2 regions of the Anaerobacillus sp. ABR4_321 genome follow, and region 1 is predicted to be linked to the other one. Evidence: a T-box and tRNA genes for the amino acid it is inferred to sense, from the RefSeq annotation. Region 1 holds a T-box; the other holds one or more tRNA genes.
What was found. The T-box of region 1 lies ahead of serS (serine--tRNA ligase). A T-box ahead of a tRNA ligase gene usually reads a tRNA of that ligase, here a tRNA-Ser.
Positions count from the first base shown of each region.

Region 2: it has a tRNA-Ser gene. The T-box ahead of serS (serine--tRNA ligase) is inferred to sense a tRNA for this amino acid. The anticodon was not compared.

Region 1 covers NZ_JBSWTK010000001.1:651,984-657,487, reverse strand. The annotation lists gene guaB (IMP dehydrogenase) at 1-557, shown strand, start outside; gene ACXADT_RS03645 (serine hydrolase) at 731-2,047, shown strand; gene pdxS (pyridoxal 5'-phosphate synthase lyase subunit PdxS) at 2,231-3,118, shown strand; gene pdxT (pyridoxal 5'-phosphate synthase glutaminase subunit PdxT) at 3,195-3,788, shown strand; T-box leader at 3,855-4,060, shown strand; gene serS (serine--tRNA ligase) at 4,122-5,396, shown strand.
Region 2 covers NZ_JBSWTK010000001.1:2,074,795-2,080,298, reverse strand. The annotation lists gene ACXADT_RS10735 (MFS transporter) at 1-323, opposite strand, end outside; gene ACXADT_RS10730 (hypothetical protein) at 424-702, shown strand; gene ACXADT_RS10725 (superoxide dismutase) at 737-1,348, opposite strand; tRNA gene ACXADT_RS10720 (tRNA-Phe) at 1,558-1,633, opposite strand; tRNA gene ACXADT_RS10715 (tRNA-Met) at 1,764-1,840, opposite strand; tRNA gene ACXADT_RS10710 (tRNA-Ser) at 1,892-1,984, opposite strand; tRNA gene ACXADT_RS10705 (tRNA-Ile) at 1,990-2,066, opposite strand; tRNA gene ACXADT_RS10700 (tRNA-His) at 2,075-2,150, opposite strand; tRNA gene ACXADT_RS10695 (tRNA-Met) at 2,169-2,245, opposite strand; tRNA gene ACXADT_RS10690 (tRNA-Asn) at 2,249-2,323, opposite strand; gene ACXADT_RS10685 (DUF456 domain-containing protein) at 2,457-2,939, opposite strand; gene ACXADT_RS10680 (Na/Pi cotransporter family protein) at 3,008-4,636, opposite strand; gene ACXADT_RS10675 (DUF1189 domain-containing protein) at 4,859-5,504, shown strand, end outside.

The DNA of each region.
Region 1 (5,504 bases):
GACCAGGATCGATCTGTACGACGCGTGTTATCGCTGGTGTCGGTGTACCACAAGTCACTGCGGTTTATGAATGTGCAACAGAAGCAAGGAAACACGGAGTAAGTATCATTGCTGACGGTGGTATCAAGTTCTCAGGTGACATCGTAAAAGCGATCGCAGCTGGTGGACATGCTGTCATGCTCGGAAGCCTTCTTGCAGGCGTAGATGAAAGTCCTGGTGAACGTGAAATTTACCAAGGTCGTCAGTTTAAAGTGTATCGAGGCATGGGCTCAATCGGGGCGATGGAAAAAGGCAGTAAGGACCGTTATTTCCAGGAAAATATGTCTAAGCTCGTTCCTGAAGGCATCGAAGGCCGTGTTCCATACAAAGGGCCGCTAGGTGATACGATTCATCAGCTCTTAGGTGGTATCCGTTCTGGTATGGGCTATTGTGGCACAAGAACGCTAGAAGCGTTACGAGAAGAAAGTCAATTTGTCAGAATTACTGGAGCAGGGCTTCGTGAGAGTCATCCTCATGACGTTCAAGTGACGAAAGAAGCGCCAAATTATTCCGTTTGATAGTACTTTTGAAGGAAGTTTTATCAGGTCTGTGACAAATTAAACTAAATACGTTAGAAAAGTAGATAGGGGACTTTCCTCTATCTATTTTTTTAATTTTAGTTGTGATAAAATAGCGGTTATGTGAGACTCAGTTGGAGGTGTAAGGGTTGAAAAACCTTGGTTTTAAAGCCATGATTTTAACCATGGCATTTGTTTTACTTTTAGCAGGAACTTTCGGTACTAGCCATGCAGAAGCTGCAGAGGCACCCGATATTAACGCAAAAGCAGCGATTTTAGTAGATGCCGAATCTGGTAAGATTCTTTATCAAAAAGATCCAGACTTAACGCTCGCGCCTGCAAGTATGACAAAGATGATGACAGAATACTTAATACTTGAACAAATTCACGAAAAGAAGATTAATTGGGACGATCAAGTAAGCATTAGTGAGAATATACATATTCTTTCTCAAAATAGAAGTCTTTCCAATGTACCCCTTCGTTCAGATGCTCAATACTCCGTCAAAGAGCTTTATGAAGCAATGGCGATCTATTCAGCAAATGCTGCTACGATGGCTCTAGCAGAGCACGTTGCGGGGACTGAGACGAAGTTTGTCGAGATGATGAATGCCAAGGCGAAAGAAATGGGTATGAAGGAATACCGTTTCGTTAACAGCTCTGGTTTAAATAACAAAGACCTTCGTGGAAATCACCCAGCAGGTGAACCGAACGAAGAGAATATGATGTCTGCTCGATCGACTGCACTTCTTGCCTACCACTTGATCAAGGACTACCCTGAAGTGCTTGATACGGCAAGCATCCCAGTGAAGAACTTCCGTGACGGCACGGATGATAAAATCGTCATGAAGAACTGGAACTGGCTTCTTCCTTCACTTGTTTATTCAAACAAGTATCCTGTAAAAGGGATCGATGGTTTGAAAACAGGATCGACTGACCTTGCAGGATATGCGTTCACAGGTACTGCAAAGCAAGGTGACATGCGCCTGATTTCAGTTGTGATGAAGACAGATTCTTATGAAGCACGTTTTGAAGAAACATCAAAACTACTTAACTACGGATTTGATAATTTTGAAGCAAAAACAATCATTACTAAAGGTGATCAAGTAGAGAAAGATTCTACGATTCCCGTTGTAAAAGGGAAAGAAAAGCAAGTAGAAGTAGCTGCTGGTGCATCGTTTAATGCGATCGTTCAGAACGGCACGGAAGAAGCTTATAAAGCGAGCTACAAGCTGAACGATAAATTACTCACTGAAGATGGTGAATTAACAGCACCGTTAAAAGAAGGTGAGGAAGTAGGCCAGGTTATGCTAAAAGTAACTGGTGAAGAGTTCGGATACATTACAGGCGAACAAAGTTCTTCTGTACCACTTGTAACGACAGATTCAGTTGAGAAAGCTGGTTGGTTCACGCTCACCATGAGAGCGATCGGAGGCTTTTTCTCAAGTATCTGGAGTAGTGCAGCTGGAGCTGTAAAAGGACTTTTTAGCTAATATTTTTCAGGAAATAAGGTGAGAATACTCTTCAAATGCAAATTTGGAGAGTATTTTTAAAATCTTTTAGGAAATCAAAGCGAAGACGATAGGACAAGTCTTCAAAAAATGTTACAATAGATACGTTTAATGTAGGTTATAAAAAAATATCACTTATCTATTATAAATATGGGAGGAATATAGATGAATCAACAAACAGGTACAGATCGCGTAAAACGTGGTATGGCTGAAATGCAAAAAGGCGGCGTCATCATGGACGTTGTGAACGCAGAGCAAGCAAAGATTGCAGAAGAAGCTGGTGCAGTCGCTGTAATGGCACTTGAGCGCGTTCCATCCGATATTCGTGCAGCTGGCGGGGTAGCTCGTATGGCTGATCCTACTATCGTAGAAGAGGTAGTAAACGCAGTATCGATCCCAGTAATGGCAAAATGCCGTATTGGTCATATCGTTGAAGCTCGTGTTCTTGAATCAATGGGTGTTGACTACATCGATGAGAGTGAAGTACTAACTCCAGTTGATGAAGAATATCACCTTGATAAGCGTAAGTACACTGTTCCTTTCGTTTGTGGTGCTCGTAACCTAGGTGAAGCACTGCGCCGAGTAGGTGAAGGTGCTGCGATGCTTCGTACGAAAGGTGAACCTGGAACAGGTAACGTTGTTGAAGCTGTGCGTCATCAGCGTCTTATTCAATCCCAAATCCGTAAAATTTCAAGCATGTCTGAAGATGAGCTGATGACTGAAGCGAAAAACCTTCAAGCGCCATTTGAGCTTCTTCTTCAAATTAAAGAGCTTGGACGTCTTCCAGTCGTAAACTTTGCTGCTGGCGGTATCGCTACTCCTGCAGATGCAGCGCTAATGATGGAACTTGGTTCTGACGGTGTATTCGTTGGTTCTGGTATCTTTAAATCAGATAACCCAGAGAAGTTTGCAAAAGCAATCGTCGAAGCAACAACTCATTATCAAGATTATGAGTTGATCGCTAAGATTTCTAAAAACCTTGGTATCGCGATGCCAGGAATTGAAATTTCTTCACTACAGCCTACTGAACGCATGCAGGAACGCGGCTGGTAATTCATTCAATCACCCCCACCTGAGCAATCCAGGTGGGGGTCTTACTTAGATATAGATTAAAGGAGTCGAAAGCAGTATGGTGAAAGTTGGAGTCCTCGGACTGCAAGGTGCAATTCGAGAACACGTGAAAGCATTAGAAACAAAAGAAGCGGAAATCGTTGTTGTAAAACGCATCGAGCAGCTTGATGACCTCGATGGTCTTGTGCTGCCTGGAGGCGAAAGTACAACGATGCGCCGCCTTATCAATCAATATGGATTTCTTGAGCCTTTAAAAGCTTTTGCTGCTGAGAAGCCAATCTTTGGTACATGTGCTGGCCTCATCCTGCTTGCAGAGCGTATTGACGGGATGGAGGAATCTCATATTGGCGTCATGAATGTAAAAGCAAAGCGTAACGCGTTTGGACGTCAAAGAGAAAGCTTTGAAGCACCGTTATCCGTTGTAGGACTTGAAGAGCCTTTCATCGGTGTCTTCATCCGTGCGCCTTATATCGAAGAAGTTGGAGAAGGTGTCGAAGTTCTAGCGACGTTCAACGACAAAGTGGTTGCAGCACGCGACGGACGCTTCCTTGCATGTGCGTACCATCCAGAGTTGACGGATGACGATCGCATGCATCAGCTCTTTATCGACATGGTCCTTGAGTTTAAAAAAGAAGGGCTTGCAACCGAGTAAATTTTCGTGTAAATTATTACGTACTAGGAAGCAGGGCATAAAAACTCTGCTTGTGATACAAGATATACGAAAACGTTGACGGGAAATAGTAATAGATGTTCAATGCTAAGAGAGTCGATGGCTGGTGAGAATCGACCGTTGAACCCTGTGAATCCATCCCTGAGTAGAAAGCTGAACGTTAGTAAGCTTTCTCGGAGCAGACCGTTATTCTGTTAAGAGGCAGGCAATTGTCTGCAATCAGGGTGGCAACGCGGGTAGCTCTCGTCCCTTTCCAAGGGGACGGGGGCTTTTTTGTATTCCTAAGACGCTTATCGTAAAAAAGGAGGAAAAAGCATGATTGATTTAAAGGTTCTACGTAAGAATTTTGATGAAGTAAAAGAAAAGTTATCAAAGCGTGGGGAAGATCTTGTTGGTCTTGACCGTTTTGAAGAGCTTGATCAGCGAAGAAGAGATCTCATCGCGAAGACTGAAGAACTTAAAGGAAAGCGTAATGAAGTTTCAAAGAAAATCGCAGAATACAAGCGTGAAAAGCAGGATGCTGATCATTTGATCAAAGAGATGCGTGAAGTTGGGGACGAAGTGAAGACGCTTGATGAAGAGCTTCGCGGTGTAGAAGGGGAGTTAGAGGAAATCCTCCTACATATTCCTAATATTCCTCACGAGAGCGTACCTGTTGGTGAAACAGAGGATGACAATGTTGAGGTGCGTACATGGGGAGAAAGAAAAGACTTTTCTTTTGAAGCAAAGCCTCACTGGGATATTGCGACTGATTTGAACATCATTAACTTTGAACGAGCATCTAAGGTTACAGGAAGCCGTTTTGCTTTCTATAAAGGAGCGGGAGCACGTCTAGAGCGCTCTCTTATTAACTTCATGATGGATCTTCATGAATCTGAGCATGGATACGAAGAGATTCTACCTCCATATCTCGTGAATCGCGAAAGCATGACAGGAACTGGTCAGCTACCTAAGTTTGAAGAAGATGCTTTCAAAATTCGTGAAGAAGATTACTTCTTGATTCCAACGGCAGAAGTACCTGTTACGAACTTCCACCGTGATGAAATTCTTGATAGCGCTGATCTTCCACTTGCATACACTGCATTTAGTGCTTGCTTCCGTTCAGAAGCAGGATCTGCAGGTCGTGATACGAGAGGATTGATTCGTCAGCACCAATTTAACAAGGTTGAGCTTGTTCGTTTTGTAAAGCCTGAAGAGTCTTATGATGAGCTTGAGAAGCTTACTGGACACGCTGAGAAGGTCCTTCAGTTACTAGAGCTGCCTTACCGTGTGATGAGCATGTGTACAGCAGACCTCGGCTTCACAGCGGCAAAGAAATACGATATCGAAGTATGGATCCCGAGCTATGGAACTTACCGAGAAATCTCTTCTTGCAGTAACTTTGAAGACTTCCAGGCGCGCCGTGCAGGAATCAGGTTCCGTAGAGAAAAGAACGGAAAACCTGAGTTTGTTCACACGTTGAATGGCTCTGGGCTAGCGATTGGAAGAACGGTTGCTGCTATATTAGAAAATTACCAGCAAGAAGACGGTACGGTCATTGTACCTGAAGTGCTGCGTCCATATATGGGTGGCCGTGAAGTTTTAAAATAAAGGAAAAAAGGGGGAGAAAATCCCCCTTTTATATAAAAAATAAAAAATCTCATTCAAAGTGTTGACTTCATACCGAACCGGTGATAAGATATTATTCGTGTCACCGAG
Region 2 (5,504 bases), 1.4 Mb from region 1:
AGTAACTGGCCAGCATTTTGCCCTAGTAGTAAAACCGTAATATAAAATAGCGCCAAAAAGATTACGCCGATTCTCAATACAATCACTCGATCCATCTTTTTAGCCCATCGTCCAGCTAAAATAAATGTAAGCGGTTGACTGATGACAACTGAAAGGTTGTAAATCGCAATATCTGCAAATTCACCTGTTTGTTTCCATAAATAAACGTTTACAAACGTATTTGAAAGAGCAATGCTCAAAGCATACAATCCGCCGATCGTTAATAATAAGAGTAGATCTTTTGTAACAGCTATATCACCCATTACGTGTTTAAGTACTTTCATGGCAAACTCCCCTTTTTTCCTCCTCCCTTATTTTGTATTAATTCTGTCTCCTTATGCGAAAGATTAGAAATGGGTAAGATGTTTTTGAAAGGAGAGTTCGATGTATTATTTTATCTATACAGGGGACGTCATTTCTCATCAAATTAAGAATACTCTTTTATCACAACTGATTTCTTTTGCGACAAAACTTGAGCAGCCACATACATATAATGAAGAAAAAAATTCATTAACGCTGCCTACATTCTTCATATCGATCAGGGAAAATCAAATTTTTTCCTATAGCAAGTACGATTTCAATGATGGCTGTGCAATTACAGACCTTGTTATTGGCTATCTATTAGAACATCTGGGAAGCGTCTATACAAGAATAGAACCATAAAAAAGCCCCGACAATACTGTCGGGGTTTTGGCTATTATTTTGCAGCTTCGTAACGCTTAGCTACTTCATCCCAGTTAACAACATTCCAGAATGCACTGATGTAATCTGGGCGCTTGTTTTGATACTTAAGATAGTAAGCATGCTCCCAAACGTCAAGGCCAAGAATTGGAGTAATGCCTTCCATTACAGGAGTATCTTGGTTTGGAGTACTAGTGATTTCTAGTTCTCCACCTTTAACGATAAGCCATGCCCAGCCAGAACCAAAGCGTCCTGCAGCAGCACTAGCGAACTCGTCTTTGAAGCTTTCAAAGCTTCCAAATTTCTTTTTGATTGCTTCGCTCAAGTCACCTGATGGTTCGCCGCCACCGTTTGGACTAAGTACTTGCCAGAAAAGTGTGTGGTTAGCATGTCCGCCACCATTATTTCTTACTGCAGTACGAATTCCTTCAGGTACAGCATCCAGGTTGCCAAGAAGATCTTCAAGGCTTTTGTCAGCTAAGTTTTCATGACCCTCAAGTGCACCGTTTAGCTTTGTAACATAAGCATTGTGGTGTTTGCCGTGGTGAATCTTCATTGTTTCTTCGTCGATATGTGGCTCTAGAGCGTTAAAATCGTAAGGTAGTTGTGGTAGTTCAAATTTAGCCATTGTAAATCTCCTCCTTTAAAAGTATGTAACCCTTGTGACTATTGCGTCACAAGTCATGATCACAATGTATCACATTTTTACAGTAGCAGATTTATCCTTTGTTTTCAAATGTTTAACATCGTGATATCGTCACCACTTTTTATAATTCCACACATAAAGAATCGTAAACATAAAAAAACCACCTACAAGGTGGTGAATCGATGTTAATATGGTGGCTCCGGACGGAATCGAACCGCCGACACGTGGATTTTCAGTCCACTGCTCTACCGACTGAGCTACAGAGCCATGATTGTTAATTTTATGTACTATTATGTTTGAAAGAGTGAACTCAAATTATGAGTTTAGGTTACCCCTAGAGGGACTACGATTAAAAATTAATAAGGAAGATAAATCGACGTAGTTAATTTTTTTAAATTGGTTGCGGGAGCAGGATTTGAACCTGCGACCTTCGGATTATGAGCCCGACGAGCTACCGAACTGCTCCATCCCGCGACGATAAAATCATACGATTATTAACTTACTTTTCCATACTTAGAAGAAAGATGGCGGAGGAAGAGGGATTCGAACCCCCGCGGGCCGTTAAGCCCCTGTCGGTTTTCAAGACCGATCCCTTCAGCCAGACTTGGGTATTCCTCCGCGTATGGTGGACCCTGCAGGACTCGAACCTGCGACCGGACGGTTATGAGCCGTCAGCTCTAACCAGCTGAGCTAAGGGTCCAATGTAAATGGGGCGACTGATGGGAATCGAACCCACGAATGCCGGAACCACAATCCGGTGCGTTAACCACTTCGCCACAATCGCCATTGTGTTAAGTTAATATGGTAGCGGCGGAGGGGATCGAACCCCCGACCTCACGGGTATGAACCGTACGCTCTAGCCAGCTGAGCTACACCGCCATATGGCTCCACAGGTAGGATTCGAACCTACGACCGATCGGTTAACAGCCGATAGCTCTACCACTGAGCTACTGTGGAATATCTCTTAACGACAAGAATAACTATACCATATAGTTTAAAAAGAAGTCAATAACTTTTGTGATATAATTTTTATTGCTGAAAATCAGCGATGAAATTACTATAGCATGGTTTTGTCCCTTCATCAAGATTACTAAAGAACATAAACAAGAAAGATAACAATCATTATTGCCTGAATAGCACCTTTCATTAACGCTCCCCCAAGAAAACCAAGTAAAGATCCGACTCCTACATTAATCGACTCTCTTAATGGTTTTCGATGAAAGATTAATTCCGCTCCCACTGCCCCAATGAAAGGACCAAGAATAATTCCTAGAAAAGGGATAACGAAAGGTCCGACCAATAACCCTATAGTACTTCCCCATATGGCGGCTTTCGATCCTCCATATTTCTTGACTCCAAATAAGTTGCTAGCATAATCAGCAAGAAATAGTAGCGCGGTAAATAGAATTTGAATAATCCAAAAAGAAATTGTCATTGAACTAAATTCGAAAAATACACCGTACACAATATATCCTATGTAAATAAAAAGAACCGATGGAATGATTGGATAGATGAGTCCTACAAACGCCACTATAAACGATGCTATTATGAGTACCCAGTATAAGATATCCATGTTGCCCCCCTTTTTCTTCTATTATATAGAATAAAAAAAGTCAGGGCTAGCTAAGCCCCGACTTTTTATTACTCTTCTCCGATAACTGCTTCTGCAATATTAACAGCGTGATCACCTATACGTTCTAGGTTACTGATCATATCTACAAAGACGATTCCTGCACTTCCTGTACATTCGCCTTCATTTAACCTCATGATATGCTGCTTACGAAGAGATCTTTCCATTTTATCGATCTTATTCTCTAATTTCACAACTTCTCGAGCCTTCTCAACATCCCAATTATCCAATGCATCAAATGCCTGTTGAAGAGTCGTAAGCGTAAGATCAAACATTTGATCGAGATCTTTCATAGCTACATCAGTCATCTTCACTTTGTTGCTGATCTGATAATCAACGAGCTCGACGATATTTTCCATATGATCTCCAACTCGCTCAATATCACGAACTGAGTCCATCAACATACCATGTCGAGTTGACTCCTCAGCTGAAAGAGAGGTTGCAGATAGCTGAATTAAATAATCTGTGATCTTTGTGTCTAAGTTATTGATCGCGTCTTCATATTGAGCAGTTTTCTCTGCACTTTTTTGCTCTTTTGAAGTGACATATTTCGAAGCTTCTTTTACACCTTTATAAGCAAATTCGCTCATACGAATAACTTCTTCTTTTGCTTGTCCAAGCGCGACAGATGGAGAACGTTCGATAAATACCGGATCAAGGTGCTTTGGCTTATACTCGATCGCAGTATCATCACCAGGAATAATTTTTGTTACTAATACAGCAAGTAATGCAATGAATGGGAACTGAATGATTGTATTAGAAACATTAAAAATACCGTGTGCAAATGCAATAGTCATTTCTGCATTTAAATTAAGTGCATCTTGGATATATGCAATGAAAGGTGTGTACAGTGATAATATAATCAAGAACACTGTAGTACCAATTAAGTTAAATATTACATGTGTAAGTGCTGCCCTTCTTGCTGCAACTGAGGCACCAATCGATGCTAAAACAGCAGTTACTGTCGTTCCTATGTTATCTCCGAATAGAACTGGCATAGCAGCTTGTAGGGACATAGCATCCTGAGAGAATAAACTTTGCAGAACGCCAATCGTAGCACTTGAACTCTGTACGATGACAGTAAATACGGTACCGATGACTACTCCCAATATTGGGTTTTCACTCATACTAACCGTAAGATCTTGGAATACCTGAAGAGTTCTTAAAGGTTTCATACCGTTACTCATCAGTTCTAAACCATAGAATAAACCACCAAAACCAAAGATGATCTGTCCAAGATACGTTATCTTTTTGTTTTTAACAAAGAAGATCAATGCTGCACCAATAAATAGGATAGGTAGTGCGTAATCTTTGATAGGTATACCAATTATGAATGCTGTTACAGTTGTTCCTATATTTGCTCCCATTATAACTCCGATAGCCTGCTTAAGAGTCATAAATCCTGCATTTACTAGTCCTACTGTAAGAACTGTAGTGCCTGAACTGGTTTGTAACAAGATAGTAACGACTATACCTGCTAACACACCCATGAATGGGTTCGTTGTGAAGCGATCTAATATATCTCTTAACCGATCGCCCGCTGATCTTTGAAGGCCATCACCCATATACTTAAGTCCAAACAGGAAAATACCTAGACCTCCCACAAACTGAAAGATCATCTCCTGAACGTTGAGTTCCATCATTTCAACCCCTTGCACCATTTTATTTTTTTCGACAATACTCAACAAAGTCCCTTGTCTATTATCTACATCACCCTTTCTTTTGTAAAGACTAAATATAGATTTTGTAATGATTTATTCACAAAGGGAATGAAAAACTTTAACCGAGTTTATTGTTCCCTAAGTGGAATATAAGCTAAACTAGTTTATGGGTTTGTGTAATTAATGGAAGGAGATTTGAATTTGAACATATTTAAACAACTATTTTACAGCCTTTATTCTCCAAAGATGATGGCGCGCTTTCGTTTTCAAAAGCTTGGAAAACCGATCTTATATGTTTTTCTTTTAATGCTTCTTGCATCCGTACCAGTTGGAATTCTAACCACCGTTACATTTACGAATGCTTACGATGAATTGAAATCCCATATAAGTGACGTTCCTGAATTTAAACTTGTAGATGGAACGTTATCTGCTGATCAAGATGAGCCGTATATCACGAAGGAAGACGGAGAAACATTTATCTTTGACGCTACTGGTGAAACAAAACCTGATGATGTAGAAGGATATCAGACTGTCATCGCATTTTTAGAAGACAGAATAATGATTAAAGACTCTGGTACATTACAGGAATTTGATTATAGTAACTTCAGTACGATGAGTTTCACAAAAAGTGATGTGATTGAACTGTCACAAACACTCGATGATTTGCTTCCTATCTTTATACCCCTTGTCATTTTCGTCGTGTATCTTTTACAAACAGGTCTTAAATTTATAGGTGTGACGGTCCTTGCTACAATTGGTTTGACCTTGAAAAATATGATCAAGAGAAGAGTTTCCTATAAGCAGCTTTGGATACTTTCTGCCTATTCTGTAACGATACCGACGTTAT